Regions from separate parts of the Moritella sp. 5 genome, predicted to be linked through region 2. Evidence: predicted binding sites of a transcription regulator. Region 2 holds the regulator's gene; each other region holds the start of a gene.
The links. The regulator LexA, encoded in region 2, represses DNA repair genes until DNA is damaged. The targets are predictions, from matches to a motif close to TACTGTATNNNNATACAGTA.

Region 1 (10,664 bases), 500 kb from region 2:
TTCACTGAATCAGTAGTATATGGTTTTGGTAGTGGTCTAGGTTGGATGTTAGCTATCGTTGCGATGGCCGGTATTCGTGAGAAAATGAAATATTCAGATGTGCCAGATGGACTACGTGGTTTAGGGATTACCTTTATTACAGCAGGTCTTATGGCGCTAGGTTTCATGTCATTTTCTGGTATTCAGTTATAACAAACAGCTGGCTTCGGTCAGCATGTTTCAAGAGCAAAGGATAAGTCGATGGAAATCATTCTCGGCGTAGTCATGTTCACGATTATCGTTTTAGCACTAGTAACAGTTATTCTGTTTGCTAAGTCTAAATTGGTAAGTGAAGGTGATATTACAATTAGTATTAACGGTGACGCTGAAAAATCAGTGGTAGCTGGAGCGGGTGGTAAATTACTCGGAGCACTTGCAGGTAGTGGTATTTTTGTATCATCAGCTTGTGGTGGCGGTGGTACATGTGGCCAATGTCGTGTGACAATTAAATCAGGTGGAGGTGACATTCTTCCAACTGAACTTGATCACATATCTAAAGGTGAAGCACGTGCAGGCGAGCGTTTAGCATGTCAAGTTAGCGTAAAAGTTGACATGGACATCGAGCTACCTGAAGAAATCTTTGGTGTTAAAAAATGGGAATGTGAAGTTATCTCTAACGATAACAAAGCAACGTTCATTAAAGAGCTTAAAATGGCTATTCCAAACGGTGAAGCGGTTCCTTTCCGCGCCGGTGGTTATATCCAAATTGAAGCGCCTGCTCACCATGTTAAATATTCAGATTATGATATTCCTGAAGAGTATCGTGGTGACTGGAAACACTTTGGTTTCTTTGATATTGAATCTAAAGTTGATGAAGAGACAATTCGTGCTTACTCTATGGCTAACGCGCCAGAAGAAGCAGGTATTATTATGCTTAACGTGCGTATTGCTACGCCTCCGCCGCGTAATCTTTCTTTACCAGCGGGTAAGATGTCTTCGTACATCTTTAGCTTAAAAGCTGGCGATAAAGTAACTATCTCAGGTCCATTTGGTGAGTTCTTCGCAAAAGAAACTGACAATGAAATGGTATTTGTTGGTGGTGGTGCTGGTATGGCGCCTATGCGTTCACACATCTTCGATCAACTTAACCGTCTGAATACAGACCGTAAAGTTTCATTCTGGTATGGTGCTCGTTCTAAGCGTGAAATGTTCTATGTAGAAGATTTCGATATGCTTGCTAAAGAAAACGAAAACTTTGAATGGCATGTTGCATTAAGTGATCCACAACCAGAAGATAACTGGGAAGGTTACACTGGCTTCATCCATAACGTGATCCTTGAGAATTACCTTGCGAATCACGAAGCGCCAGAAGATTGTGAGTACTACATGTGTGGTCCACCAATGATGAATGCTGCTGTTATCGGTATGCTAAAAGATCTTGGTGTTGAAGATGAAAACATCTTACTCGATGACTTTGGTTAATAGTTTTTGATTCAATTCAAATCGATGTATCGATGGCTAGCTCTGATGGGGCTAGCCATTTTCATTCTTGGTTGTAGTGAGCAAAAAAGTACAGAAGAAGTGCTTTTCTCTGGTCCTACTATGGGTACAACTTATCACATGAAAGTAGTGGGTTTCCCACTGTCTGAACAAGATAAGAAAAATATCCAAGTCGAGATTGATAAACGTTTAGAATTAGTTAACGATCAGATGTCGACTTATCGCCCTAATTCAGAGTTATCGCGCTTTAATCAAAGCGTTGCAGTTACTGGTTTTGAAGTATCACGTGATACAGCAAAAGTAGTGCTAGAAGCTCTTCGTTTAAATAAATTGACGAATGGTGCATTAGATGTAACCGTTGGTCCTTTGGTTAATCTGTGGGGATTTGGCCCAGATAATAAACCGGAACAAATACCGTCACAGCAACAGTTAGATATTGTTAAGCAACGTATTGGTATTCAGCATTTAGCTGCGACAGAAACAACTTTAAGTAAAGATATTGACGGTTTATACGTTGATTTGTCTTCAATTGCTAAAGGTTATGGCGTCGATGTTATTGCTGAATATTTTACTTCATTAGGGATTGAAAACTACCTAGTCGAAGTGGGCGGTGAACTGCGTATTAATGGTGTGAATGCACGCGGTATTGATTGGCAAGTTGCGGTTGAGAAACCGACAGGTGCTGGTCAAAGTGTGCAAGAAGTAATTGCTGTTGGTAACAATGCAATTGCTACATCAGGTGATTACCGTAATTATTACGAGCTTAATGGTGAGCGTTTTGCGCATACAATTGATCCAATAAGCGGTAAACCGATTAAACATAAGCTGGTTTCTGTGACTGTTATCCATACTTCATCAATGACAGCTGATGCACTTGCAACTGCACTAATGGTGATGGGTGAGAAAGACGGTCTTGAGTTTGCCAAACAGCAAGGTTTAGCTGTATTGATGATCTCAAAGTCAGATTCAGGTTATAATGAAGTGTATACCAAACAGTTCGAACCTTATTTAAAGTAGAGGCTAATATGGCTTATTTTGCTGCGACATTTGTTATGTTTGCGTTAGTTATTGCCGGTATGTCGATTGGTTATATCGTGCAAAAGAAATCAATCACAGGTAGCTGTGGCGGTATTAGTAACTTAGGCATGGAAAAGGCGTGTGATTGCCCAGATCCTTGTGATAAGCGTAAAGCTAAAATGGCAAAAGAAGAAGCTAAACAAAAGATGTTAAACGAGAATCGTATCATCTAGTTTATGCCAAGCACCTAGCTATAAAGTGCAATACGTACTTTATAGCTTTTTCTTCTAATTATTTCATTCAAATCTCTAAACCATCGATATTACTTTCTTGTTAATACCTTCCTTGTTAATACCTTCCTAAAGACGCTGATTATCTAATTCAATATTATTTACACATTCCGGTACTCATTAATGGGTATTAACCTTGTGGTTGATATGGATCAAATATGTATTTTTTTTAATGTGGCAAAGTATACCTAAGTTAAGGTTTTGTTACTAAATGATGCAAAAGAACATCAAGTGTAATGAAACTGTATTTGAAATGAAAAACATACCCGAATTGATGGAGCCTACATGAACAAGAAAATATTATCAGGATTAATTACCGCATCTCTATTATCAGCAACGCTTGCAGCCCCAGCTTTTGCTCATCAGCAAGGGGATATTATTGTTCGTGCGGGCGCCATCGTTGTAGCACCAAATGAGTCAAGTGATGATGTACTTGGTTTAGGTGAATTTAAAGTGAGTGATAATACTCAGCTAGGACTTAACTTCACTTATATGGCAACAGATAATATTGGTATTGAACTGGTTGCAGCTAGCCCGTTCACCCATGAGGTTGCATTAGAGGGAGTCGGTGTTATTGCTGAAGTTAAACAATTACCACCAACGCTACTGGGACAGTATTACTTTGGTGATGCGAGCTCTAAGTTCCGCCCTTATATTGGTGCCGGTATTAATTTTACGGTGTTCTTTGATACTGAGTTTAACGACACGGGGACTGGTGCTGGTCTATCTGATTTGGATCTAAGTAATTCGGTTGGCTTAGCCGCACAAGCTGGTATTGATTATAAAATTAATGATAAGTGGTTAGTAAATGCCTCAGTCATGTATGCGGATATTAATACGGATGTAACCTTCAAAGCGGGTGGTGTTGATAAAAAAATCAAAACAGACATCGATCCATTGGTATACATGGTTAGCGTAGGTTATGTATTTTAATTAGCTTTACAGCTTTAATTCTCTAGATATAACAAGGTGCATCAGCATCTTGTTTTGTTTGTGGCTCAATATAATGTCCTATCGTTACACCTTCCTTGTTCAATTATTTCCTCCTGTCTTAATCCGTTTTTATACAGTTCTGTTTTTGATTATGCATGTTTCGGCTGTGTCATTTAAGCCGTAGATTACAATCCCTTACACAGCAGCCGTAATAGACAACGTATGCTATTAGTACTCTTATCGCTAAATTTGCTACCTCGGGCTATGCGATTACTGGCGTTTTCGGTGATGGATGAGATGTAAAATTAATACGGCAGACGATTTTCTGTTTGATTAAGACAAATAATAAAAGCAATTTCGAGTGTGAAACGTCAATAAATTCCGAGAAGATATTTAGGCTTTCATTAATTCGACATATTAGAGAATAAAGTTATGCTTGGTAGAAAAAATGCAAGAAATAGAAATGCAGTACTGGCAAATGCAGGGATTGCGAGCGTCGGAGCCACTGCGACAAGCGCTACGAGTAATGCTGCAGCATTAAGTGCTAATCAGAATCCACCTCCGAGCACAAAGGCTCAAAAGGCTTTAGATCGTGTAAAGTCATTAGGGCCCTTAGCTATCGACCGGCGTGGTGATATAGCTGGTTGGATAGGGGATTCAGCAGATGGTTTTAATGATCTTGCTAAACATATTCGGGATGGAGAGAGTGCGTATACAGGTGGAGGAGCTTTGGAAGCTTCAGCTTCTACTATTTTAGGCCCGCTAATGTTAGTTCATGACACTCTTACTAATATTTATGAATGGAAAACAAACTTCAGAAATGGCACACAACTTACAGCTAACCCACGACTTTCTCCGGCTGATGCAATTTTATATTCGAATACTAAGACTACCGCATATTTTAAGAAGCGGATGGTGAAGAAAATATGCGGTGATTCGGTTTCGTTTAGTGGTGGTATGCTTAGTGCTGTTACTCATGTGAATGTGCTAGGTGCAACTCGTCATGGACGTTCTGATGCTAAGACTATCGCACATCTTGTGAGACTTAATAAATTACTTAGTCAGTATAAAGGTAAAGGCCAACATTTGAGTGAAGTATGTGATCTTTGCAAGGTCATTATTGATGCTAAAAAACTTAAACTCGAATCGCAGTCGGCCGCGCTGGTAGCTGATCTTATCCCTGGTAGTGTCGCAGGAGGTGCCACTGCCGCAGTTAGTTTTATACATGGGCAGACAATGGCTAGTCGATTATCAAAAATGGCTTTTGATATTGAAGAGACGGCTCAAAAATTACATCATCGCGCGTTTTATGAAATGAACGCTAGTTCATCGAAAGTATATGAGCCTGAGACTCCAGCTCTGGATATGGTACGTGAGTTATTTTCCCAAGTTGGAAGAATAGAAAAGGAAAGAGTATTAATTAACTTCTCTGGTCACAAGTTAAAACTGGGCGGAGAGCATCGTCGAGCGGATAAGTTGATGCGTGAACCAGGTGGCTGGCTGACAATTGTAGATAAATTAAATTTGATTTAACTTTATAAAAAACCTTAATTTGTACATGGATGTGCAAATTAAGGATAATATCAACTATAAAGTATCAGCTCAATATATACCCTAATTCACTTCAATTTATTATTTAATTATTTGTTCTCTGCATTAATTTTATTTATAATTAACTGGTCTTTTATACAGTCCTTATTTGTGCTGTGCTACTTAGTTGGTTATGACTCGTTAAGCTTATGAGAAAAATAATTCATATCGATATGGACGCGTATTTCGCCAATGTAGAAATACGTGATAATCCAGCTTACAAAGATATTCCTATTGCGATTGGTGGCATGAGTGATCGTCGTGGCGTGATAGCAACATGCAACTATATTGCGCGCCAATATGGGGTGCGCTCTGCCATGTCCTCTTATAAAGCAATGCAGCTCTGCCCTGATCTAACATTAGTACCGTCACGTATGCAGGTATATAAAGAAGTCTCAGCCCAGCTCCATGAAATATTTTCTCGCTATACCGATCTGATAGAACCGCTATCATTAGATGAAGCTTATTTAGATGTCACGGATTGTGAATTATTTTCTGGTAGTGCCACGTTAATTGCCGAAGATATTCGTAAAAGCATTGAGTCAGAGTTAGCACTTACTGCGTCTGCAGGTGTTGCACCTGTTAAGTTTTTGGCTAAAGTAGCATCCGATATTAACAAGCCTAATGGTCTCTTTGTTATTACGCCTTCACAAGTAAAATCCTTTGTCGCAGATTTACCACTGAATAAGATCCCTGGTGTGGGAAAGGTCACTTGGCAAAAGCTTAATCGTGTTGGTTTATATACTTGCGCTGATGTGCTTAAATTCCCACCCGAAGACATAATTGAGAGTTTTGGAAAGCTAGGCCATAGTTTATTGGAACGCTGTCAGGGCATTGATAATCGGCCTGTTTGTAATGAACGTCATCGTAAGTCGGTGGGGGTTGAGATTACTCTACCTGAAGATATTGTCACGCTAGAACAGTGCATGGTGTTATTTCCTCAGCTATATCAAACCTTGTTGCAGCGCCTAGAAAAAGCCTCTCCTGAAATGCGGATCACTAAGCAAGGCGTTAAGCTTAAGTTTAATGATTTTACGCTAACCAGTACAGAGCAAAGTATTACCAACCTCGATGAGTATCTCTTTACTGATTTGTTTGCCCAAGCATTAACAAAGCAAGAACAGCGTGGAATTCGTTTAATTGGTTTATATGTCGGCCTTGCCGGCGACAACGACAGTGAACAATATAACCTACTGTTTTAGCTGTGCTTTCACTTCATGTAATAATTTTATTTATCTTTCTATAATTTATCTGTCACCTTTCTATATTCCTAAAAGTTATTAAAAATCAGTTTATGTTCTTTGGCGGTTATAAGTAAAAGGGCTATATTGATCCAAACGATATGAAATTATCCAATTTGGTCTGATGGAGTAGAAGATGAATCAACAGAGGTTGACCCACCTTAAACAGCTGGAAGCTGAAAGTATCCACATAATCAGGGAAGTTGCGGCAGAGTTTGATAATCCGGTAATGATGTATTCAATCGGTAAAGACTCGTCTGTGATGCTACACCTAGCTCGTAAGGCTTTTTACCCAGGTAAAATCCCATTTCCATTATTGCATGTTGATACTAACTGGAAGTTTCGCGAAATGATTGAGTTTCGTGACAAGACGGTTGCGAAATACGGTTTTGATCTGTTAGTACACAAAAATCCTGAAGGGATTGCAATGGGCTGTAGTCCCTTTGATCACGGCAGCTCAAAGCACACCGATATAATGAAAACCCAAGGTCTTAAACAGGCGCTGGACAAATACGGTTTTGATGCGGCATTTGGCGGCGCACGACGTGATGAAGAAAAATCACGTGCTAAAGAACGTGTTTATTCATTCCGTGATAAGAACCATCGTTGGGACCCGAAAAACCAACGCCCGGAATTGTGGCGCACTTACAACGGTCAGGTAAACAAAGGTGAAAGCATTCGTGTTTTCCCATTATCGAACTGGACCGAACTGGATATTTGGCAATATATCTACCAAGAACAAATTGAAATTGTACCACTTTATCTTGCTGCAAAACGTCCTGTTGTTGAACGTGATGGTGCGTTGATCATGGTTGATGATGATCGTATGAAGTTACGAGAAGGTGAGCAGATCGAAGAAAAAATGGTTCGTTTTAGAACTCTTGGTTGTTACCCATTAACAGGTGCTGTGGAATCTGAAGCATTAACATTGCCTGAAATTATTGAAGAAATGTTACTGGCGACAAGCAGTGAACGACAAGGACGTATGATTGACCATGATTCTTCAGCTTCAATGGAGCAGAAGAAACGTCAAGGTTATTTCTAGGTAGGAGCAGGGTAGATGAACACTCAAATAGCAAATGAATTAGCACAAACAGACATTGAAACCTACTTACATCAACAGCAGCATAAAAGCCTATTGCGTTTTTTAACCTGTGGTAGCGTTGATGATGGTAAAAGTAGCCTTATTGGTCGCTTATTGCATGACTCACATCAGATCTATGAAGATCAACTTGCTGCATTGCATGTTGATAGCCAAAAGTCAGGTACAACAGGTGAAGCGGTTGATTTAGCATTATTAGTTGATGGACTTGCTGCTGAGCGTGAGCAGGGAATTACGATTGATGTGGCATACCGCTATTTCTCTACATCAACACGCAAATTTATTATTGCTGATACACCGGGACATGAAGAATATACCCGTAATATGGCTACAGGTGCTTCAACGTGTGATCTTGCGGTTATCTTAATCGATGCACGTAAAGGAGTATTAACGCAAACTAAACGTCATTCGTATATTGCGTCATTACTGGGTATTAAACATTTTGTTGTGGCTGTAAATAAAATGGATCTCGTTGATTTCTCTGAACAGCGTTTTGAAGAAATTAAAGAAGAATACTTAGGTTTTACCGAAAAGCTTAATGACATTACCATTGAATTCACGCCATTATCAGCATTACTCGGTGATAACGTTGTAGAGCGATCGACGCAAACACCTTGGTTTAAAGGTCGTACATTATTGGAGTGTTTAGAGGCTGTTGATACATCCGATGAGGCTCTTGATAAACCATTCCGTTTACCTGTGCAATATGTGAATCGTCCTAATCTCGATTTCCGCGGTTTCGCTGGTACTATCGCTGCAGGTCAAATTAGTGTCGGTGATGAAGTGGTTGCGTTGCCATCAGGTAAATCAAGTACGGTTAAGTCGATCGTTACTTTTGATGGTGAGCTAGCCTCTGCGCATCAAGATCAAGCGATTACATTAACGCTTACTGACGAAATCGATGTGAGTCGTGGTGATATTCTTGTTGCTGTTACTGACCAACCTAAATTATCAGATTCGTTATTGGCAAATATTGTGTGGATGTCAGACCAAGAATTACAAATCGGTCGTCAATATGATATTAAACTGGCAAGTAAAAAAACTACTGGTCAGTTCAATTTGATCCGTAATAAGGTTGATGTGAATAGCATGGTAGAATCTGCGGCGAGCACATTAGCACTGAATGAAATCGGTTTATGTGAATTAACGTTGACGGAATCGGTACCGGCCGATAATTATAAAGATGTAGCCGATACTGGCAGCTTTATTGTTATTGACCGTTTGACTAATGTGACTGTTGGTGCCGGTATGATTGAGCAAGTACTTGATGTGGCAGTGAGTACTAACTCCGATGAGTTTAGTGACTTTGAAGTTGAGTTGAATGCATTAGTGCGTAAGCACTTCCCGAAATGGCAAGCTATCGATATTAGCAAGCTGTAGGATGTTGTTATGAATGTGATACAGGGAAGCATTTTAGTCTCACTAGTGATCTTTATTGGTTTACTTATCTCAGGTAAGTTTCGACCATCGAGTTTATTTGGTGGGATGGTTATTTTAGCTTACTTGTCTGGCTTTATTGAAATGCCACAAGTCATGGCTGGATTTACCAATCCTTCTCTTATCACATTAATTTTATTATTGCTTATTTCGATTACGATTGAAAAAACGCGTCTAATTAGCTGGATAGGACGGCAGTTATCCACGGGCCGTTTTACGGTTGTGGTGGCTAAACTCGGTATTTCTACCGCTTTACTCTCTTCTTTTACCAATAATACCGCTGTTGTTGCGTCGTTAATTGGTGCAGTGAAGCGTAACAATACCCATGCACCCACGAAATTACTTATTCCACTTTCCTATGCTGCGATCTTTGGTGGCACACTGACGCTAATTGGTACATCGACAAATCTGATTGTGAATAGTTTTGTGGTTGATGCAGGGCTTCCCTCATTGGGTTTTTTTGAATTTTCGATTATCGGTTTAGCTGGTTTTGCTGCAGGCATGGTCGTATTAATTACCATGAGTCATCGGTTACCCGACCATACCCAAGATGAGAGTGAAGAGTTAGTTTATTTTTTAGAAGCACGTGTAAAACCTAATTCAAATCTGGTTGGAAAAACCATTGCTGAAAACAATCTACGTGCGCTAAAACAGTTATACCTTGCCGAAATACAACGAAATGGCGACGTGATTTGTCCCGTCTGCCCAGACGAAGTATTACAAGCGAATGATCAACTTCTGTTTTGTGGTGACGTTGATTCTGTCGGAGTACTGCAAGATATTAAAGGGCTGAAGTTATTTGGTCAAGGTGAACTGAATGGTCAACATCTTGTTGAAGTGATCGTCAGTCATTCTTCAAAATTAAATGGCTTAACCTTAAAAGAAAGTAAATTCAGAGAACATTTTGATTCTGTGGTAGTAGCTATTCGCCGTGGGCATAGTCCTTTACGCGGAGGCTTAGGTAATGTGCGTTTACGTGCTGGCGATACCTTATTATTAGCACCGGGAGCCGAGTTTAAAAACAGTAAAGATTTGAGTCGTGATTTTGTCGTTGTCAGTGGTTTAGATGCTGCCACACGTTTAAGTGATAAACGTAGTATTGGCGTATTAGCTGGATTTGTTGTCACGATTGCTTTAGCACTAACGGGCACATTACCGTTATTAAAAGGTTTAGTTATATTCGTATTACTGCTTTGCATGAGTGGTACTTTATCCTTACAAGAGATCCGTAGACGTTTGCCCCTTGATCTTTGGATTGTCGTAGGTAGTGCATTAGCGCTATCGAACATGCTACAAACCAGTGGTGTTTCAGACTTATTAGCGGGATCTTTAATACAGGCTTTTAATGGCTGGGGGGTATTGGCTGCGTTTATTGCTACTTATTTTGCAACATTATTATTAAGTGAATTAATCACCAATAATGCCGCTGCTGCATTGGCATTCCCAATTGCATTTAGCTTGGCACAAAGTTATGGGGTGAGTGAATTACCTTTCATCATGGCGGTTATCTTTGGTGCTAGTGCCAGCTTTATTTCGCCTTACGGTTATCAAACCAATCTAATGGTTTATAGTGCA
Region 2 (10,664 bases):
CTTCCATTACATGATCGTAGCCTAGATATACCGGCACTAATGTAATTGGTCGGCTTTGTTCTCTCAGCATCGCTTGTAATGTCATGTTAAGCATACCGGTTTTTGGTGGTAATAAACGTCCTGTACGGCTTCGGCCACCTTCAGTAAAGAATTCAACAGAATATCCTTTTGAGAATAATAAGCTTAGGTACTCTCTGAAGACGGTTGCATAAAGTTTATTACCTTTAAACGTACGGCGTAAAAAGAATGCGCCGCCACGACGGAACATAGGGCCGGCAGGGAAAAAGTTAAGATTAATACCAGCTGCAATGTGTGGTGGGATCAAACCTTCATTGTAAATAACATAAGAAATAAGTAAGTAATCCATGTGGCTACGATGGCAAGGCATAAATACGATTTCATGACCATCGGCGGCAAGTTTCCGCACTTGTTCGGCGTTATTAACTTTGATACCGCTGTAGATCTTATTCCATAACCAGCTCATAAAATTACTGGTGTTTTTTACGAGTTTATACGAAAAATCACTGGCGATTTCATCGATGTAATCATTGGCTCGCTTTTCCGCTTTTTTCGCTGAAATATTATGCTCAGCGATCTCAACTTGAATGGCTTTTTTAACTTCTGGGTTACGCAGTAGTTGTTCAAAAAGTTGGTAGCGGTTAGGTAGTTTAGGACCTGATGCGGCTAATTTTTGACGACTGAAATGGATCTTAGCAACACGAATTAATTTCTGTACGATTTTTTCATCGGTGCCGTGCTGATCGGCCATGAAACGCAGTGATACAGGTTTGTTAAAACGAACTAAGTTATCTTTACGGTTAAGACCCACAATGATTGTTTTACGTAAACGGCTTGGTGAAATACTGTTTGCTAATGATAGTAGTGGTACTTGACCTTCTTTACCGGGTGCGCGGCCCCAAAATAATGCGACTGGCATCAATTGGATATCAAGGGCTTTATCATCTTTATGTAAGCGTAATAGCTGTTGGAATTCGTCAAAAAATACGTCAGTATCTTTTACTCGGCCGAAGAGAGGCGCTGGATTATCTAAGCAAACATAACTGGGTATGATGACCCCGTTTACTTTTATTGGTGTAAGTGGGTCGGGTAAGCCTCGTTCTTTACAAGCTCGTTGTAATGCCACGAGATCGGTCATCGATTTAGTTTTTAAAGCATAAACAATAGGACGTGTTAAATCTAGATTTAACGCATCAACGGGATTATCTGGTACGTACTGAGATTTAACTAAGCCGTTAACGAAACTTCGACTTAACATTGACGGTGTCTGTTGCATAGGTGTTATCATTCTGTTGTTTAAAGTGAGAGAGTGCTTACTCCAATAATATCAGATGTGTAGCCATAAATCTGTGTTTCAGCGCCAGCAAACGATTAATTCATTATTATCCAGATATACTCAAGGCTTATATTGCAAACTTGATAATACTGTATATAATTACAAGAAACTGTATATAAAACCAGTTAGGGTTCATGATGAAAGCATTGACACAAAGACAAGCAGAAGTATTTGAATTAGTTAAACAACATATTAAAAATACTGGTATGCCACCGACCCGAGCTGAAATTGCTAAGGAACTTGGTTTCCGTTCACCTAATGCTGCGGAAGAGCATTTAAAGGCATTAGCACGAAAGGGCCATATCGAAATTCTTGCGGGTACTTCTCGTGGTATTCGTTTGTTGGTTGATGCTGACCAAGCCAGTAATGACTGTGGTTTACCTTTAATTGGGCAGGTTGCCGCCGGTGAGCCTATTTTAGCTCAAGAACATATTGAAGCACACTATAATGTTGACCCTTCAATGTTTACACCAACGGCAGACTTTTTACTGCGTGTACGTGGTGAAAGTATGCGTAATATTGGGATTATGGATGGCGATTTATTAGCTGTACATAAAACTAAAAATATCAGTAAAGGTCAAGTTGTTGTTGCGCGTGTTGACGATGAAGTAACTGTTAAGCGTTTTGAACAGCAGGGCAGTGAAATCTTACTGCATCCTGAGAATGATGAAATGAGCACAATTCGTGTTGATTTAAATTTCCAAAATTTTGATATTGAAGGTGTCGCTGTCGGTATTATTCGTAATACCGATTGGATGTAATCACACTTTATTACGCCATCGAGCCTGAAGGTAGATAGTAAATAATCCTATTGTTGACTATCTACCTTTATATTTCTTTTTCCTTTCTTATCACCCTATCTTTAAATTTAGACATCGTTTTCAAATCTTGCTTTAACATCACAGTTCTGATCATCTTCTACCTATTAATTTTCTTTCCCTATACTCAACATGAGATATAAAAATAAATGTAATGCGGATATTAGAGGGCAAATGACACCAGCGCGGTTACACCAAGAATTAATTAAATTTGTCTGCTGAACAGTTAAAGCAACAATCACTGCAAGTACAAAAGAAGACGATCAGTACAGGGTCGATGGATGAAGGTGAAATAGAGTTGTTTTAATTATTTGATAGGTAATACTTTGTTTCATAATTTAAGTTAGATAGACTTTGGCATCTTTTTCCTCCCTTATACAAAGTTGAATCCGTCTATGTGGTTATCCATTCCTACTTCGGTGCATCGAAATATCATCGCGTTGGCATTGCCAATGATCTTGTCAAATATCAGTATTCCACTATTAGGTTTGGTTGATAGCATCGTTATTGGTCATCTTGAACAAGCTTGGTATCTCGGTGGGGTTGCATTGGGTTCCACTGTGGTCATGTTTATTGTCTCTATGTGTAATTTCTTACGCATGTCGACAACAGGATTGACTGCACAGGCACTTGGTAAACAAGATAGTTCTGAGATATTAATGACGCTCGCACACGCCTTGTTAATTGCGTTTTGTTTATCGGTTTTATTACTGTTGTGTAAAAATTATATTGTTGAATTAGCCCTAATGCTGACGGAAGCAAGTGACAATGTACAACTAAATGCACAGGCCTATTTATCGATTCGTATGTGGGGGATCCCTGCTGCGTTATTTAATTTTGCGATATTAGGTTGGTTAATTGGCCTGCAAAATATGAAAGCACCGATGCTGTTATTAATTATTGCTAACGTGTTTAATATTTTCTTAGATATTTTATTTGTGGTGTATTTAGAATGGGGTGTAGAGGGCGCTGCGGCTGCGTCGGTGATTGCAGAGTATGTTGCTTTGTTATTTGGCTTATTATTAGTACTAAAGCAGCTCGGTAAGTTTTCGTTACCTCATAGAGCTGACATTATCAGTCGTTTATTTGCATCAGATAAATTACAGGGTTTACTGTCACTCAACCGTGATATATTTATCCGTTCGCTCTGTTTACAACTGACATTCGCCTTCATGACATTTAAAGCTGCAAGTCTTGGTGATGAGTATATTGCGGCGAATGCGGTGTTACTCAATTTTCTGATGTTTATCTCTTTTGCGCTGGATGGCGTAGCTTACGCGGTGGAAGCTATGGTAGGTAAGGCGATTGGCGCTAAAAATACCCTTGCTTATCGTCAATCAATTCTCGCGTCATTGATCTGGGCGGGTATATTTTCCGTTCTTTTCTCTACGACTTTTTTCATCTTTGGCGAGGGTATGGTGCGTATGATCACGGATATAGAAAGTGTTAATACGATTGCTGTTGAGTATTTACCTTGGTTAGTGTTATTACCCTTTACAGCAGTATGGTGTTTTGTATTTGATGGCGTATTTATTGGTGCAACTCGGGCAAAAGATATGCGTAACAGCATGTTATTTTGTGTCGTTTGTATATTCTTACCTACATATGTTATTAGCAGTGGATTAGGTAATCATGCTTTATGGCTGGCGATGAATACTTTTATGCTTGCTCGTGGATTATCACTCGCTTGGTTGCTATACCCTTCGCTACAAGAGAAGAGCATGTAATGAAATTCTATCGACTATACTGAAGAGGTTTAAGCCTTCCTGATAATACAGCACTGTTATCAAGTTCGTTATTAACGAAAAAGAAAGATGAAATTACCGCGGTATTTTTGCTTTCCTTTTTATTGTTACATCTGGGTAAAAGTAATTTGTATTTCAAGGGTATTATCATTTCTGTGCAAATGAATATAATGAGCGCCATACAGTATGACCGGCCGAATACATAGATAGGTATTACGGCATATTAATTTTATCCCAATGGAGATGAACATGACTGACAAATTTATTAAATCCAAAGCAGCTATTGCTTGGGGTCCAAACCAACCACTATCGATCGAAGAAGTGGATGTAATGTTACCTAGAAAAGGTGAAGTGTTAGTTAAAGTGATCGCATCTGGCGTATGTCATACCGATGCATTCACATTATCTGGCGATGATCCAGAAGGTATCTTCCCTGTAATTCTTGGTCACGAAGGTGGCGGTATCGTTGAGCAAATCGGCGAAGGCGTTACCAGTGTTCAAGTAGGCGATCACGTTATTCCTTTATATACACCAGAATGTGGCGAATGTAAGTTCTGTAAATCAGGCAAAACCAACCTTTGCCAACAGATCCGTGAAACACAGGGTAAAGGCCTAATGCCAGATGGCACTACGCGTTTTTATAAAGACGGTCAGCCAATCTTTCATTACATGGGTTGTTCAACATTCTCTGAATACACCGTATTACCAGAAATCTCGTTAGCGAAAGTTAATAAAGAAGCACCGCTTGAAGAAGTATGTCTACTTGGTTGTGGTGTAACGACAGGTATGGGCGCGGTAATGAATACGGCTAAAGTTGAAGAAGGCGCAACCGTTGCTATCTTCGGTCTAGGCGGTATCGGTCTTTCTGCTGTTATCGGTGCAACGATGGCAAAGGCTAGTCGTATTATTGCTATCGATATTAACGAAAGTAAATTCGAACTAGCGAAGAAATTAGGTGCAACAGACTTCATTAATCCAAAAGATTATGACAAGCCAATTCAAGACGTTATTGTTGAATTAACTGACGGTGGTGTAGATTACTCATTCGAATGTATTGGTAACGTTAACTTAATGCGTTCTGCATTAGAATGTTGTCACAAAGGTTGGGGTGAATCAATCGTCATTGGTGTGGCTGGTGCAGGTCAAGAGATCTCAACACGTCCATTCCAACTAGTAACTGGTCGTGTATGGCGTGGTTCTGCATTCGGTGGTGTTAAAGGCCGTACAGAGCTACCTGATTACGTTGAACGTTATTTACAAGGTGAATTCAAATTAAGTGATTTCATTACTCATACCATGGGTCTTGAAGACATCAATGAATCATTTGATTTAATGCACCGCGGTGAAAGTATCCGTACGGTTATTCATTTCGATAAATAATTAAAATATGTCCCGCTATTTATAATCTACATAGCGGGACGACTAGTAAAGGTTTGTCATGTCTATAGAAGTTGTTAGTAGTAATAAAATGTTTGGCGGTTGGCAGCATCAATATAACCATGCGTCGAATGTACTAAACTGTCAGATGCGTTTTGCTGTGTATTTACCACCGCAAGCATCCAATATGCGTAAAGTACCTGTGATGTATTGGTTGTCTGGCCTGACGTGTACTGATGAAAACTTTATGCAAAAATCCGGTGCTCAGCGTATTGCTGCAGAACTGGGTATTGCGATCGTGGCACCGGATACTAGTCCGCGTGGTGAAGGTGTACCTGATGATGTTGACCAAGCGTATGATTTTGGTTTAGGTGCTGGATTTTATGTGAATGCCACACAAGCACCGTGGAACACACATTATCAAATGTATGACTATGTGCTTAATGAATTGCCTGCATTAATTGAAGCTAATTTCCCGGTTACACAAGAGCGTGTGATCAGTGGGCATTCGATGGGGGGGCATGGTGCGTTAGTAATGGCATTGCGTAATCCAGAACGCTATCGTTCCGTGACGGCATTTAGTCCGATTAGTAATCCAATCAATTGTCCTTGGGGGCAAAAAGCATTACAAAATTATCTCGGTAAAGATAAAGCAACGTGGCAACAATACGATGCCAGTTTATTGATGGCGAAAGCGAATAAATTTGTACCTGCGATGGTTGAGCAAGGCAAAGATGATTCATTTTTGGATGAGCAACTTAAGCCGAATATGCTGGCTGCTGCGGCTGCGCTAAAGGGTTATCCTCTCACGCTAGAAATGCATGATGGTTATGATCATAGTTACTATTTTATCGCTACGTTTATTGAAAAACATATGCGTTTTCATGCGGCTAACTTAGCGAAATAAGTATTACAAAAAATTTGATTATAAGGGTGATGGAGCTTGTTTCTATCACCCTTTCTTTTATTTTGAACCTGCAAAATCCAGCTGGCGCCAGCTTTCATAGATAAAAACAGATACCGCGTTCGATAGATTCATGCTGCGACTCTCTGGTAGCATCGGAATTCTTACTTTTTGCTCTTGTGGCAATGTATCGAGTACTTCTGGCGGTAGACCACGTGTTTCAGGTCCAAATAATAAAACATCACCTGCTTGATATTGCGCTTCATGATGGTATTTTGTGCCTTTGGTTGTACATGCAAAAATACGAGCATCACCTACACAATCTAAAAATGCTTGATAATTAGCATGACGTTTTACGTCTGCAAATTCATGATAATCCAGTCCCGCACGTTTTACCCTTTTATCATCCCATTCAAAACCAAGCGGTTCGATTAAATGCAATTTGAAACCAGAATTGGCACAAAGGCGAATGATATTACCTGTATTTGGTGGGATCTCAGGTTCAAATAGTGCTACTTGTAACATAATAAAGTCTCAGTTCAGGGTTATATAACGTAGGTACTTTGCGTAGAATAGCAAATTTAACAACCTAATGGTAAAAGTGATGAAAAAGCGTAGTAGTTTGATCGTAGCAGGCTTGATTATATTAAGCGCGATCCCTTTTAGCTTGAATATTCTGATTAATATGTTCTTTGCAGATTTGGATACAGAAATATACGAGAAGAAAAAAGCCCGAGTGGAGCAGCGTCGACAAATAGAGAAAATGTTTCCCGAGTTAAATACGACTAATCCATTACACCCACAGGTTATAACGAATAAAGTTGCAGAAGATAAATAATTATCCACTTCTGCAGTCCTTTAATTTCTTATGTTGTGGTTAGCTCATTGGTATAGTAATAGTGATCTGTAAGCCTTGCGTGTCTCTATTACTTGCCCGTATTACCCCATGATGTTGACGGACCGCATTTTCAGTAATCGCCAGCCCTAAACCTGCACCACCAGATTCACGGTCTCGGGCTTGTGATACGCGATAAAAAGGTTTGAAAATTTGCTCAACTTCGTCTTCTGGTACACCTGGACCATCATCTGTGATCACAAACGTTATCTCATCTGTGTCGCTGGTGATGGCTAAATGAACCTGCTGGTTGGCATAGCGTAATGCGTTACGAATCACGTTCTCTATGGCACTGCCAAAGAGTGCTGGAAAGCCTTTGATATCCAAATCTGGAATTGGTTGATGGCTGAATTTTTTGTCTAACTGCTCAGCCTCGAAAATGGCATCATGGCAAATAGGCTGTAACAGTGAGTCAAGATTAAATGATTCTTTGGTTGTGGCATTTAATTGTGTTTTGGATAAGTTTAATAGTGCTGCGATCATCTCCTCTAAACGTTGCGATTCATTATCGATACGCACGATCTCTTTGGTCTCACCATAATGGCGTTTAGATAATGCTACCGACATTTTCAATCGTGTTAAGGGCGATCTCAACTCATGAGATATATCACTCAATAAACGATGCTGAAGTGAAATATGTTCACGAATAGAAAGCATCATAGTACGTAAACTTCGCGCTAATTCACCAATCTCATCTTGCCTTTGAGTCGCTGGTACGACAGCATCTAAATTACCATCGGTGATCTCGGATGCGGTTCTTTGTAACTTTTGTAATGGTTTCGAGATATGCCATGCGAGTAGTGCACATAATGGCATACTGACAAACATAGTAATGAAAAGTAATAGAAATGGCCTATCTAATACATTAATTAACCATATGTTGTGCTCCGCTGGTAGCTGTTGTGCAGCGTACAGTTGAAATTGTTCACCACGTAGTTTTATTGGTATAGGTCCGGTCATTAACCAGTTTTTATATTGTTTTACTTTCGGTTGTGGCGATTCTTCACTTTGCAAAATAAAGCGACGAATGGCTTTAGAAGCTTTGTTACTTGAAATGATATCGCCATTTACACTAACCAAATAAAAATGTTTAGTTTGTGCTTCTTTAGGGGTTATTAACACTTGCAATGGAATGTTCGGATAGCGATCAGCAGAGCTAGAAATATTATGTGCAATGCTATTTAAAATACTGACTGAGCGCGGATCGAGTTGTTTCATGATTCGGCTATCTAATGTTGGTAGTGCTATAACGACTGCAACAACGAGTAGTAGCATACACCAAAACCAGACAAAAATTTTAACGAACAGTTGATTCAATTTGCGACTAAGCACGTGTTAATAACCTTATTTCAAAAATGATAGAAGTGTAAGAAGGGCTGATTATGTATCTAGCCACATATATCCACGACCACGAAGTGTACGGATCCGCATTTTTTCATCTTTTCTTTCTGGTAACTTTTTACGTAAGTTACTTAAATGCATATCAATACTACGGTCAAAAGGCGTCAGTTTTTTACCCAATACTTGCTCGCTTAAATCGGCTTTGGTTAAGATCGTACCTGGCGATGAGATGAGTGCTTCTAATAACATCAGTTCGGTACTGGTTAAATCAAGCAGAATGCTTTGACACCATGCTTCTTGGGTTCGGCTGTTTATCTCAATATCTAAGTGCGTCAACAATTCTGTTTTTTTAGTGGATGTTGGCGGTTCGATACGACGTAATACAGCTCTAATTCGTGCTAATAATTCACGTTCACTGAACGGTTTTGGTAAATAATCATCGGCACCCATTTCTAAGCCAAGAACACGATCAATCTCATCACCTTTCGCGGTTAACATTAAGACCGGCGTGCTGTTATCCACGCGAAGTTTTTTTAATACTTCAAAACCGTTTAACTTTGGCATCATGACATCTAAAAGGACCATATCATATTGACTACTTCTTATTGCGGCCAAACCGGCTTCACCATCATGTACCATATCGACATCGAAATCTTCGAGACTTAGAAACTCAGCGAGTAATTCGGCTAGCTCTTTATCGTCATCAATTAATAATAATTTAGTCATCTTGGGTACTCTGTTAATTGTTTTTATTGTATTAGGATACTGGGTTAAGCAGTAAATAATTCTAAGATTTACCTTGTTTTACATTTTTATTTCGGCATAGTAAAAAATGATGATACCTAATCAGTTTAACTAAAATAGCGTAATAAACAATGCTATCCTCAATTAAAGAGTTAGAGATTGTGACGTGCTACGTAATTGCTATATTTACGATAATGGCGTTAATTACACAGCATTTATTACTATTATTTTAGATGAACGAACTAGGGGAGATGTCTTATTCATGCCTATATGTTGCAGCTATCCTAAAATAACAACAGAATGTTTTTATTGTATCTATTTTATTTGATTTATAGCTTGTTTAGATGAATAACTTCACGTTGTTTTTCTGTTTCCTAGGTTTATAATAACGCATAGATTATATAAAAGGTAACCCTGTGATAGATTCTGATCATGAACAATTAATTAAACGTGCCAGTTATGCTTCTGTTGTTACCGCCGTCATTTTATTATGCAGTAAATTGTTTGTGTGGTTTGCCACTGGATCTGCATCGATATTGGCGTCATTGACGGATTCATTTCTAGATATTGGTGCATCCATTATTAATTTGTTTGCCATTAAATATGCCTTAGAGCCAGCGGATGATGCGCATCGTTTTGGTCATGGTAAAGCAGAATCTTTAGCAGGATTAGTACAATCAGCATTAATTGTGGGTTCATCTATTTTATTAATGTTGCATGGTATTAGTGCATTATTAGATCCACAGCCAATTGTACGTTCAGAACTTGGTATCGCGGTATCCATTTTTGCATTATTAGTCACTTTTATTTTGATTCGTTATCAAACACATGTTGTGGCTACAACTGGAAGTATTGCGATTAGAGCTGATTCACTCCATTACAAATCAGATTTATGGCTTAATGCGACAGTACTTATTGCACTTAGTTTATCTGCGTATGGTTTTTATTGGGTTGATGGATTAGCGACAATTTTGATATCCTGCTACATATTATACAGTGCGTATGAGATCGGTATGGAGTCAATTCAGACATTATTGGATCATGAATTACCCGCTGAAGATATTGATAAAATAACAGCGATTGTGGTAAATACGGAAAATGTACTCGGACTACATGAGTTACGAACGCGACAATCAGGCTATATGCGTTTTATTCAGTTGCATATAGAACTGGATGATCACCTTACTCTGTTTCAGGCACATGCGATTGCCGATAATGTTGAAACTAATTTACTCTGTGAATTTGTAAATACGGAAGTTCTCATTCACCAAGATCCAATCTCAATTGTAAAGATGAAAAATGATTAATATAAACGTGAACTCTAAATGTTGTAAAGGAATAAACATGGAAGATAAACTTTCAATGTCTTGGCTTAGAATTAGAGATGAAGCTAAATTATTGGTTGAACAGGAACCGATGCTCGCTAGTTTCTTCCATTCAACAATACTAAATCACGATAGTTTAAAATGCTCATTGAGTTTTCAGT
Region 3 (10,664 bases), 320 kb from region 2:
CTAGCTGCCACAGTGAGTAAAAACGGTGCTTATGGTATCTATCAAGACGGTAAATTTAACGATAGCGGACTTAATTCAGCCCGTTCGACGGGTGATGATGCCGTCTATGGTATCGACGGTTTTGTATTGCAAGTATCGGCTAAATTCTAAGCTTTTGATATTTTAATACGCTATATTCATACATGTCAAAAGCACCTTCCACAAGGTGCTTTTTGTTATTTATCAACACGGTAGTTCATCATCAAATAGGAATGAATAATAGTACAAGTATAATGATAAAATACCGCTATAACATTCACCTGAACTGGTGTTTTTATTATTAAACCGTAAAATACGTGTATTCACTTTCTTAGATAGACGACAATGAATATTTATCAACTACATCGTTACCTTGGCTATTTATTAATTCTACCGATGACGCTATGGGCGTTCACTGGCGTATTTTTTTTAATTAAGCCCGGTTATAAAGATGCCTACGAACAATTGCAAATAACTCGCTATCCGTTGTCCTCTATTTTACAACTTTCTCCTGAACCAGAGTGGCAAGCAGTAGCAATAAACCAAACAATCTTAGGTCGTCATTACCGTGTTCAAATAGAGAATAAATGGCAGCATATTAATCCACTAAATAACCAAGTGCTGTCAGAACCAAATGCAAAAAATATAATAAGTTTATTACAAGATGCTGTGAAACATAATCCACAACGCTATGGTTTGGTTTTGAACTACAAAGATGGTATCGCCGTTACGGATACCGACGTAAAACTGATGTTTGATTGGTCGCGCTTAAGCCTACACCAACAAGGTGCGGACAGTCGTATTTTTAACACTATGTATGATATTCATTACCTACGCTGGACAGGCAACAAAACGTTCGATCAGTGGTTTGGGTATATCGGCTTAGGATTATTGGTATTGATGGCGCTAACTGGTATTGTCATGATCAAGAAATCATCGATAACTATAAAATAATAAAGGCAGGTATGTTAGCCATACCTGCCTTTATTTCTATTAATATCTGTTCAATTAACGCGAATCAATAAATACTAAAATCAAAGATTACACGTTAATTAATATCAGAATTAAAATTCGTTTTCAGCTTCAGGAGCCTTAGCCTTAGCTTCAACTTCAACTTCATCTTTATTACCAAGTAGATTAGCACGGATCATACCGTCAATTTCAGCTGCAATCTTTGGGTTGTCAATAAGGAATTGTGTTGATTTAGCTTTACCTTGACCAATCTTATCACCCTTGTATGAATACCAAGCGCCTGCTTTTTCGATTAGCTTTTCTTTAACACCTAGATCAATTAACTCACCATTACGGTTAAAGCCTTTACCGTATAATATTTGGAATTCAGCTTGTCTAAATGGTGCTGCAATTTTATTTTTCACAACTTTAACACGTGTTTCATTACCCGTGATCTCGTCGCCATCTTTTACTGAACCAATACGACGGATATCTAAACGTACTGACGCGTAGAATTTAAGTGCATTACCGCCTGTAGTCGTTTCAGGTGAACCAAACATAACACCAATCTTCATACGAATTTGGTTAATGAAGATACACATGGTGTTAGTCGTTTTTAAATTACCCGTTAATTTACGCATCGCTTGCGATAACATACGTGCCTGCAGACCCATGTGGCTATCGCCCATATCGCCTTCAATTTCAGCTTTCGGAGTTAGTGCTGCTACAGAATCGACTACGATAATATCAACAGCGCCAGAACGTGCGAGCATGTCACATATTTCTAATGCTTGCTCACCAGTATCTGGTTGAGAGACTAATAGTTCATTAATATCAACGCCAAGTTTACCTGCATAAATAGGGTCAAGTGCATGCTCTGCATCAATAAAGGCACAGATTTTACCTTCTCGTTGTGCTGACGCGATAACTTCTAGCGTTAACGTCGTTTTACCACTTGATTCAGGACCGTAAATCTCTACGATACGCCCCATCGGTAAACCACCAGCTCCCAACGCAATATCAAGAGAAAGTGAACCTGTAGAAACAGTTTCTACGTCCATGGTACGGTTATCACCTAGCTTCATGATAGAACCTTTACCAAATTGTTTTTCAATTTGTCCAAGTGCTGCAGCTAAGGCTTTTTCTTTATTCGCGTCCATTTTATTCCCCTGAGGCATAATCGAGTATTTAATTTATAGGCATAAGTATACTGTTCGTTCATACAGTATCAAGTAATAAACGAATATTTTTTTTAATTATTATTAGTGGCTCATACTTACGTACAAAAAATACAGTCGCCACCGTGCTTTAGCATTGTTATTATAGCTGCAACTATTATTTTTAAACCGAGCCGCTATGCAACCTAACTTTCTTGCACCTCAAGACTTAACCAATCACACCCCTATGATGCAGCAATTCTTTAAGTTAAAAGCTGAGCAACCAGAGATCTTACTCTTTTATCGCATGGGCGATTTTTATGAGTTATTTTATGATGATGCCAAAAAAGCGTCGCAATTATTAGGTATATCTCTGACCAAGCGTGGTAAGTCAAATGGTAATCCTATCCCAATGGCTGGTATCCCTTACCATTCATTGGAAGGTTATTTAGCAAAGCTAGTACGTAGTGGTGAATCGGTAGCGATCTGTGAACAAATTGGTGACCCTGCGACATCCAAAGGCCCTGTTGAACGTAAAGTGGTTCGTATTGTGACACCTGGCACTGTCAGTGACGAAGCCTTACTCACCGAGAAAAATGACAATTTATTAGCAGCATTATTCCATGATGGCATTACTTTTGGTTATGCGACGTTAGATATGGGCAGCGGCCGTTTCCTGATCAATCAATTTACGTCAGAAGAAACACTACTGGCAGAACTGCAACGTACCGACCCTGCAGAGCTGTTGTATTGCGAATCATTTGAATCAATGCAACACATCAACCAACTTAAAGGCTTACGTCGCCGCCCTGAATGGGAGTTTGATTTACAAACTGCTCGCAACGTCTTATGCCAACAGTTTGGCACTAAAGATCTGATTGGTTTTGGGGTTGAAAACTCACCAGTGGCGTTATGTGCTGCAGGGTGTTTGATGCAGTATGTGAAAGAAACCCAACGTACCGCACTGCCACATATTCGCGCGATCAAACTTGAACAAACCGAACAAATGGTCGTCATGGATGCAGCAACTCGCCGTAACCTAGAACTGACCCAAAACCTATCTGGTGGTTTTGATAATACCCTTGCAGAAGTACTTGATCATACTTCAACACCAATGGGCAGCCGACTATTAAAACGTTGGTTACACCAGCCAATTCGTGACAGCTTGGTATTGCAACAACGCCAATCGAGTATTCAATCCTTACTTGATGTGGGTGCATTAAACGATATCCAGCCAGTTCTACGTACTATTGGTGATATTGAACGTATCATTGCACGCTTGTCATTACGCTCTGCACGTCCTCGTGATCTTGTGCGTTTACGTAATGCTTTCCAGCAGTTACCCGAATTACAAACACTGTTAGCAGAACACGATACCGAACACTTAAGCTCATTGCAGCAATTAGCTGGTGAGTTCACTGAACTAGAACAGCTACTGACGTTCGCCGTTATCGACAACCCGCCAGTATTAATCCGAGACGGTGGCGTGATAGCCCCCGGTTATAACCAAGAGTTAGATGAATGGCGTACCCTAAGTAAAGGTGCTACCGATTATCTACAAGCATTGGAAGATCGCGAAAAACAGCAAACCGGTATCCCAACCTTAAAAGTCGGTTATAACCGGGTACACGGCTACTTCATCGAAGTCAGTCGTCTTCAATCAGATCAAGTACCAGCAACGTATATCAGACGTCAAACACTGAAGAATACCGAACGTTACATCATACCTGAACTGAAAGAACACGAAGATAAAGTTCTCAGTAGCCAAGGTAAGTCACTGGCGCTAGAGAAACAACTCTATGAGCAACTATTAGATAAGTTGTTACCGTATATTCCCGCACTGCAAGACAGCGCTGCGGCATTATCTGAACTTGATGTATTGTGTAACTTTGCTGAACGCGCAGAAACCTTGCATTATTGCCGACCAACAATTAGTGTCCAACCGGGTATCGACATTACTAATGGGCGTCATCCTGTAGTAGAGCAAGTGATGACGGACCCCTTCATTGCCAATCCTGTTCAGCTTAATCCTGAACGTCGTATGTTGATCATTACCGGACCTAATATGGGTGGTAAATCGACCTACATGCGTCAAACGGCCTTGATCACTCTAATGGCACACATTGGTAGTTTCGTACCCGCCGAGCAAGTTACAACGTCATTAATCGACCGTATTTTTACGCGTATTGGTGCATCAGATGATCTCGCGTCAGGTCGTTCGACCTTCATGGTAGAAATGACCGAGACAGCGAATATCTTGCACAATGCGACGGCAAATAGTTTGGTATTGATGGACGAGATTGGTCGCGGCACCAGCACTTACGATGGTTTATCATTAGCATGGGCATGTGCAGAATACCTAACGAATAAGATCCAGGCTTATACTCTCTTTGCAACGCACTACTTTGAGCTAACCACGTTAGCAGAACAGCACCCAAGTTTAGTCAATGTGCATCTCGATGCGGTTGAGCACGGTGACTCGATCGTATTTATGCATGCAGTGCAAGACGGCGCCGCAGATCGCAGTTATGGCTTGCAAGTTGCGGCATTAGCAGGCGTACCAAAAACGGTTATTCATGCGGCTAAAGTCAAGTTACATGAGTTAGAATTAAACTCGCACCAAGCCGTTATAACAGGTGAACGCCCACACGTTGAGCCAGCAACACCCGTTTCTCATCCAGTAATCGACGATCTCGATGCGTTAAATATCGATAATATGACGCCACGTGAAGCGCTGGATGTGTTATACCGATTAAAAGAACAACTCTAATTGCTACATTCAAATATTAAATAGTTCGCGATAAATCAAAAAGCCCAGATTATCTAAGTCATGAAAAATGGCGATATGATTATTTGGGCTTTCTGTTACATAAGTAACCACCCGCACTAACGCCTGTCGTTGGGTAGAATACATCCCCGCAATCACCCGATATTTGATCGAATTCTTCGCTTGTGACACCCCCATACTATCGATATGCGCAACAGCAATATATTCCGGCACCGCGGATAGTTGATAGGCATGCTTTAACCATAGACTCAAATAATATAGTTCATTATCAAGTGTTCTGAATTTACTTCTAGTTTCACCATTATTAAGCGCTGAGTAATACGCATCGGTATAACTAAAGCCGTCACTCTTGGTAACAACGCGGTACATAGCATGACTCATTTTCCAGGATATATCTGCATAGCCCTTCGCTTTTAAGCGTGCTGTAAGCTGTGGAGTCTCCATTGCTTGTTGACCAAATGCCGTTTTAAACGACTCATAAAAAATCGTTTCTTTATCTGACCTTGAGCCCGATAATCCGTGTATGTCTGTTGGCAATACAATCAATTTAGCATCATTCTCAATGGCTGGAAGATCACTATTAATAAATAATCGCGGTGTTGAACAAGACGTGACAAATAAAACAAAACTAACTGTCAAAAATGACTTAATGAAACAATGAGTAGATAACATAACCGTCCTTAAACAATCTTTGTTTTCAGAGGGTTATCAAGATACTAGAAAAAAATAAAGAGGATGACTGATTTTAATAAAATAAGACTAAAGGTTGATTAAAGTGTTAATAACTAAGACTAGGGAATAGCTTAATTATTAACAACTCAATAAGGTCATTTAGCAGTACTTTATAACCTAAACAAGGCTTCAACAGAGAGTCCTTGCTGTGCTAATAACTCCCGTAAACGTCGTAATGCTTCCACTTGAATTTGACGAACGCGTTCACGGGTTAAGCCAATTTCACGACCAACATCCTCAAGTGTCGAGGCATCATAGCCGAGTAAGCCAAAACGTCTGGCCAATACTTCGCGTTGTTTCGGGTTTAGCTCTTCAAGCCAACGCACAATGCTAAACTTAATATCGTCGTTCTGCGTGCAGCGCTCAGGACCATCACCTTTTTCATCCGAAATAATATCCAATAACGCTTTCTCTGAATCGCCCCCTATAGGCGTATCCACAGAGCTAATACGCTCATTTAAACGCAGCATTTTACTGACATCGGCAACTGGCTTATCTAACTTTTCCGCAATGTCCTCGGCTGTCGGTTCATGATCTAACTCATGAGCAAGTTCACGTGCTGCACGAAGATAAACATTAAGTTCTTTAACTACATGAATAGGTAAACGTATAGTGCGGGTTTGGTTCATGATGGCCCGTTCAATCGTTTGCCGGATCCACCATGTTGCATAAGTAGAGAAACGAAAGCCCCGTTCGGGATCGAATTTTTCGACCGCGCGGATCAATCCAAGATTACCCTCCTCAATTAAATCAAGTAAAGCTAAACCACGGTTATTATAACGCCTCGCAATCTTAACAACTAAACGCAGATTACTCTCAATCATACGCTTTCGTGAACTGGCATCACCGCGTAGCGCTCGGCGGGCATAAAAAACTTCTTCTTCTGCGGTCAATAACGGTGAAAAACCAATTTCCCCAAGATAAAGCTGTGTTGCATCTAAGCTTTTCGCATCGTTAGGGATAAGGTGCTCATCGTTAAATATATCCATCCCTGGCTTTGCTTTTTTATCGTTTTCAGATACATCATGATCTTTAACGTCTAACTTATCTGCATCAGTTATCTTGCTCATTAGGTATAGGCTCCTGACTGAAGTAAATAGCCTATTAAGATTAGCCTAATAAACAACTTTCGGTCGGGCTTAACGTTTGGGTAAGTAACGTATCGGATTAACGGGTTTACCACGATAACGAATTTCGAAATACAGCTCAGCGCCCGAATTAGGTCCAGAGTTCCCCATACTCGCAATCTTCTGTCCCGCTTTAACCCATTGCTGCTCTTTAACTAATAACTTTTTATTATAGGCATAAGCACTTAGATAATCATCGTTGTGTTTAATGATAATAAGGTTGCCATAACCACGCAGACCATTACCAGAATAAACCACTCGACCGGATTCAGAAGCCAGTACGTTACGCCCTAATGAACCACCGATGTTAATCCCTTGCTGTCCCGACTTGCTGCTGGAGTAAGTGCTAATTAACTTACCTGATGCAGGCCATGCCCATGACAATTTATTATTACGAACGACCGGTTTCGAGACTTTGACAACAACTGGTTTTGCTTTCACTGGCGCTTTAACTTTTACCGGAGGAGTTACTTTAGCCGTAACAGTTTTTGTCGGCACCGGTTTAACTAATGGCCTAGTGGGCGCTTTAACACTCGTTTTAGTCGTGCCTGATGTCGTTGTTTTAGTTTTAGTTTTAGTTTTAGCCACAGTCACTGGTTTTGGCTTTCTATAAGATTGAGCCGGAATTTTTCCTTTCAGCTTAAGTAGCTGCCCAGGATAAATTTGAAATGATTTAGGGATCTTATTTAATGCCGCAAGATGCTTGAAATCTTGATTACTACGCCATGCAATTGCATATAAGGTATCCCCTTTTTTAACGCGATACGTCGACGTACTAATACTTGATTTCAACTCTGTTTTATAACCCTGAACACTCGTGACGGGTGCAGGGCTATGATTAGCAGTAGAACAACCAACTAACTGAACTAAAAAAAAGACAACAGCGATACGAAGCCATAAATGGTATCGGCGTATATTGCATAAAGGCCTGCTGCTGATGGTCACCGCTTAATCCTCCCTAATCTCATGATTTAAATGCCATACTCCTCAAGCCTAGCAAAAACACCGTCACGCTAAATCGCCGATAATTAATGGCACAAATCGAACATGTTCAATGTTTTGACTGGTATAAGTATCACCATTACGAGTGATCACTTGCAACACCTGAGATTCGACACCTAATGGTAAAATTAGTTGCCCGCCATCAACTAGTTGCGTCAGTAATGCTTGTGGTACAGAAGCGGGGGCAGCAGTCACGATAATAGCATCGAAAGGGCCTTTGCTCTGCCAACCTTGCCAACCATCACCATATTTCATCATCACGTTATGCAAATCGAGATTCTTTAACCGACGCTTCGCTTGCCATTGTAACGCTTGGATCCGTTCCACCGAATAAACCAGTGGAAATACCTGCGCTAAAATAGCCGTTTGATAACCTGAACCCGTGCCGATTTCCAATACTTTTTTTGGCTTAGTTTGCAATAACAGTTCCGTCATTCGTGCAACAATATAAGGCTGAGATATCGTTTGCCCAGCCCCAATAGGTAAAGCCTGATTTCCCCATGCCTGTGACGCTAGCGCTTCTTCAACAAAATAGTTTCGAGGTGTATTTTGCATTGCAGCTAACACGCTAGGTTCTCGAATTCCTTGTTCTTCAAGCAGCGCTTTTATACGCTGCCCTGCTACTCCTGTATTACCCAATTCAATCATACGGTTCCTGATGTTGGCGCTTGGTCAAAATCACGAATAACGACTTTATCTTCAATCAATTCACGTACAATACTCGTCGCAAAACAACCCGATGGCAGATAGAAACTGACTGTTAGGCTATCTTCAGCTAACTGGTAGCTAAAATTTTGAGGACGTAATATTAACGCTTTACGCTCTTGACGTAGGCCCGCAGCACTTAAACCTTCAAGCAATTCTGGGTATTGCGTAATGATGCTGCTTTCAAATGCTAGCGCTTCGTTCGTCGCGCTGCTGTTACCTTTACCAACGAGTGGTGCCGATAGTTGTAGCGCGCCTTGGGCAACACGTTCAATAATGTCGTCGGTTAAGGTTTCTTCCGCAAAAAATGAATTAGACCCCTGTAAAATGTAGCAATCACCTGACATTGCAGTTTGCCATTTATCCTGTTTAATTCGTTCACTGACAACGTGATTGAATATCAAACTACGTGCAGCTGAAATATAAAAACTTCGTTTATTACGATCTTTTACTTTTTCACCCGCAAACATCGCTTGTGCGCGCACAATATTATTACCGTTTTGACCAAATCGCTGTTCACCGAAATAGTTTGGCACGCCAGTGGTTTTAATTTTCTCTAAACGCTCGGCTAATCCATCGGTACTGCTTAGGTCCGTTAATTTTAATGTAAATTGATTACCTTTTAATGCACCAGTACGTAACTTCTTGTTATGACGAACAATTTTTAATATTTTAATTTGCGCTGTTTCAATCACAGAAAAATCGGGAGTTTCTTTACCCGCCATGTGAATACCAAACCATTGTTCTGTAATAGCATGGCGGTCTTTAAGCCCTGCATAACTCACATCCTTGCCTGAAACACCGGCTGCTTTGGCTAATGCACGGGCAACATATTGGGTATTTTCACCTATTTTACGGATGGAAATAAAGATGTGTTCACCTTCACCCGTTAATTCAAAACCAAGGTCTTCAATAACCACAAAATCGGCAGCTTCCTGCTTAATAAAACCAGTTACGTTAGGTTTGCCATATAAATATTCAAATTCAGGAAGCATTGATGTCTCCGCATTAGGATTAGTTTGCATTAATTTATGTTCACTTATTATGTATTTTTCATTAACAGAACGACAGCTTCGCATGCCACGCCTTCTTTACGACCAGTGAATCCGAGTTTTTCAGTGGTCGTTGCTTTCACATTCACCGCTGACAATTCGGTTTCAAGATCCGTGCTTAATACTGCACGCATTGCTTGAATATGTGGGGCAATTTTAGGTGCTTGAGCAATAATAGTGACATCTAAATTACCAATGCGATAACCCAGTTCTTTGACTTTACTAAACACATCGCGTAATAGAATACGGCTATCGATATTTTCGAATTCCACCGACGTATCAGGGAAATGATGGCCAATATCACCAAGCGCTAAAGCGCCAAGTAGCGCATCGCAAATCGCATGTAACGCCACATCACCATCTGAGTGAGCCAGAAAACCTTGTTCATAAGGGATCGCGACACCGTTAATCATAACAGGGCCAGCATTACCAAATTTATGAACATCAAAACCATGACCAATTCTAAACATTAAATATTTTCCCTATTTATTATTCACTGACTGTTGTAGATACAGTGTTGCTAACGGCATGTCTTCTGGACGTGTAATTTTAATATTATCCGCGCGACCAACGACCATTTTGGGCATTAAACCGAATAGTTCAATGGCTGAAGCCTCATCGGTAATATTCGCATTACCCGCTAATCCCGCAGTTAACGCATCGGTTAATAATTTAACGGGAAACATTTGTGGTGTTAACGCATGCCATAATAAATCACGCTCGACCGTCGCAATAATACTACCATTAGCATCAGTACGTTTCATTGTATCGCGAACCTGACACCCTAGAATAGCACCATGTTCAGATGCCAGAGCGCCAGCAATCAAACTGTCCACATCTGCATGAGTAAGACAGGGCCGTGCGGCATCATGTACCAGAACCCAATTATACGACTGACAAGCATGTAATCCCGCGAGTACCGAGTCTGCACGCTCTTTACCGCCATTAACACGGATAATAGCCGGATCTTTGGCGATAGCAATATCAGTAAACCAGCCATCTTCCGGACCGAGGGCCACAACGACTTGCGCAATACGAGGGTGACTTAACAACGCAGTTAACGTGTGTTCAATCACTGTTTTATCTTGCAACATCAAATATTGCTTGGGTATACTCGCGCCCATTCTGGCGC

Region 1: the regulator LexA is predicted to act here: its motif matches at 5,394-5,413, upstream of dinB (DNA polymerase IV).
Region 3: the regulator LexA is predicted to act here: its motif matches at 2,178-2,197, upstream of recA (recombinase RecA).

Annotation. Positions count from the first base shown of each region.
Region 1 covers NZ_CP056122.1:4,272,734-4,283,397, reverse strand. Annotated here, with positions in the region: gene nqrE (NADH:ubiquinone reductase (Na(+)-transporting) subunit E) at 1-192, shown strand, start outside; gene nqrF (NADH:ubiquinone reductase (Na(+)-transporting) subunit F) at 241-1,461, shown strand; gene HWV01_RS19030 (FAD:protein FMN transferase) at 1,507-2,496, shown strand; gene nqrM ((Na+)-NQR maturation NqrM) at 2,505-2,729, shown strand; gene ompW (outer membrane protein OmpW) at 3,072-3,719, shown strand; gene HWV01_RS19015 (hypothetical protein) at 4,152-5,252, shown strand; gene dinB (DNA polymerase IV) at 5,459-6,511, shown strand; gene cysD (sulfate adenylyltransferase subunit CysD) at 6,687-7,595, shown strand; gene cysN (sulfate adenylyltransferase subunit CysN) at 7,611-9,032, shown strand; gene HWV01_RS18995 (SLC13 family permease) at 9,042-10,664, shown strand, end outside.
Region 2 covers NZ_CP056122.1:4,772,795-4,783,458, reverse strand. Annotated here, with positions in the region: gene plsB (glycerol-3-phosphate 1-O-acyltransferase PlsB) at 1-1,294, opposite strand, end outside; gene lexA (transcriptional repressor LexA) at 1,492-2,115, shown strand; gene HWV01_RS21340 (MATE family efflux transporter) at 2,568-3,899, shown strand; gene HWV01_RS21335 (S-(hydroxymethyl)glutathione dehydrogenase/class III alcohol dehydrogenase) at 4,167-5,297, shown strand; gene fghA (S-formylglutathione hydrolase) at 5,356-6,201, shown strand; gene trmL (tRNA (uridine(34)/cytosine(34)/5-carboxymethylaminomethyluridine(34)-2'-O)-methyltransferase TrmL) at 6,259-6,723, opposite strand; gene HWV01_RS21320 (hypothetical protein) at 6,803-7,036, shown strand; gene HWV01_RS21315 (ATP-binding protein) at 7,076-8,368, opposite strand; gene HWV01_RS21310 (response regulator) at 8,474-9,160, opposite strand; gene HWV01_RS21305 (cation diffusion facilitator family transporter) at 9,595-10,485, shown strand; gene cysE (serine O-acetyltransferase) at 10,541-10,664, shown strand, end outside.
Region 3 covers NZ_CP056122.1:4,456,759-4,467,422, forward strand. Annotated here, with positions in the region: gene traF (conjugal transfer protein TraF) at 1-150, shown strand, start outside; gene HWV01_RS19890 (PepSY domain-containing protein) at 364-972, shown strand; gene recA (recombinase RecA) at 1,083-2,147, opposite strand; gene mutS (DNA mismatch repair protein MutS) at 2,326-4,896, shown strand; gene HWV01_RS19905 (RNA polymerase subunit sigma) at 4,906-5,586, opposite strand; gene rpoS (RNA polymerase sigma factor RpoS) at 5,757-6,716, opposite strand; gene HWV01_RS19915 (peptidoglycan DD-metalloendopeptidase family protein) at 6,786-7,718, opposite strand; gene HWV01_RS19920 (protein-L-isoaspartate(D-aspartate) O-methyltransferase) at 7,782-8,423, opposite strand; gene truD (tRNA pseudouridine(13) synthase TruD) at 8,420-9,505, opposite strand; gene ispF (2-C-methyl-D-erythritol 2,4-cyclodiphosphate synthase) at 9,523-10,002, opposite strand; gene ispD (2-C-methyl-D-erythritol 4-phosphate cytidylyltransferase) at 10,015-10,664, opposite strand, start outside.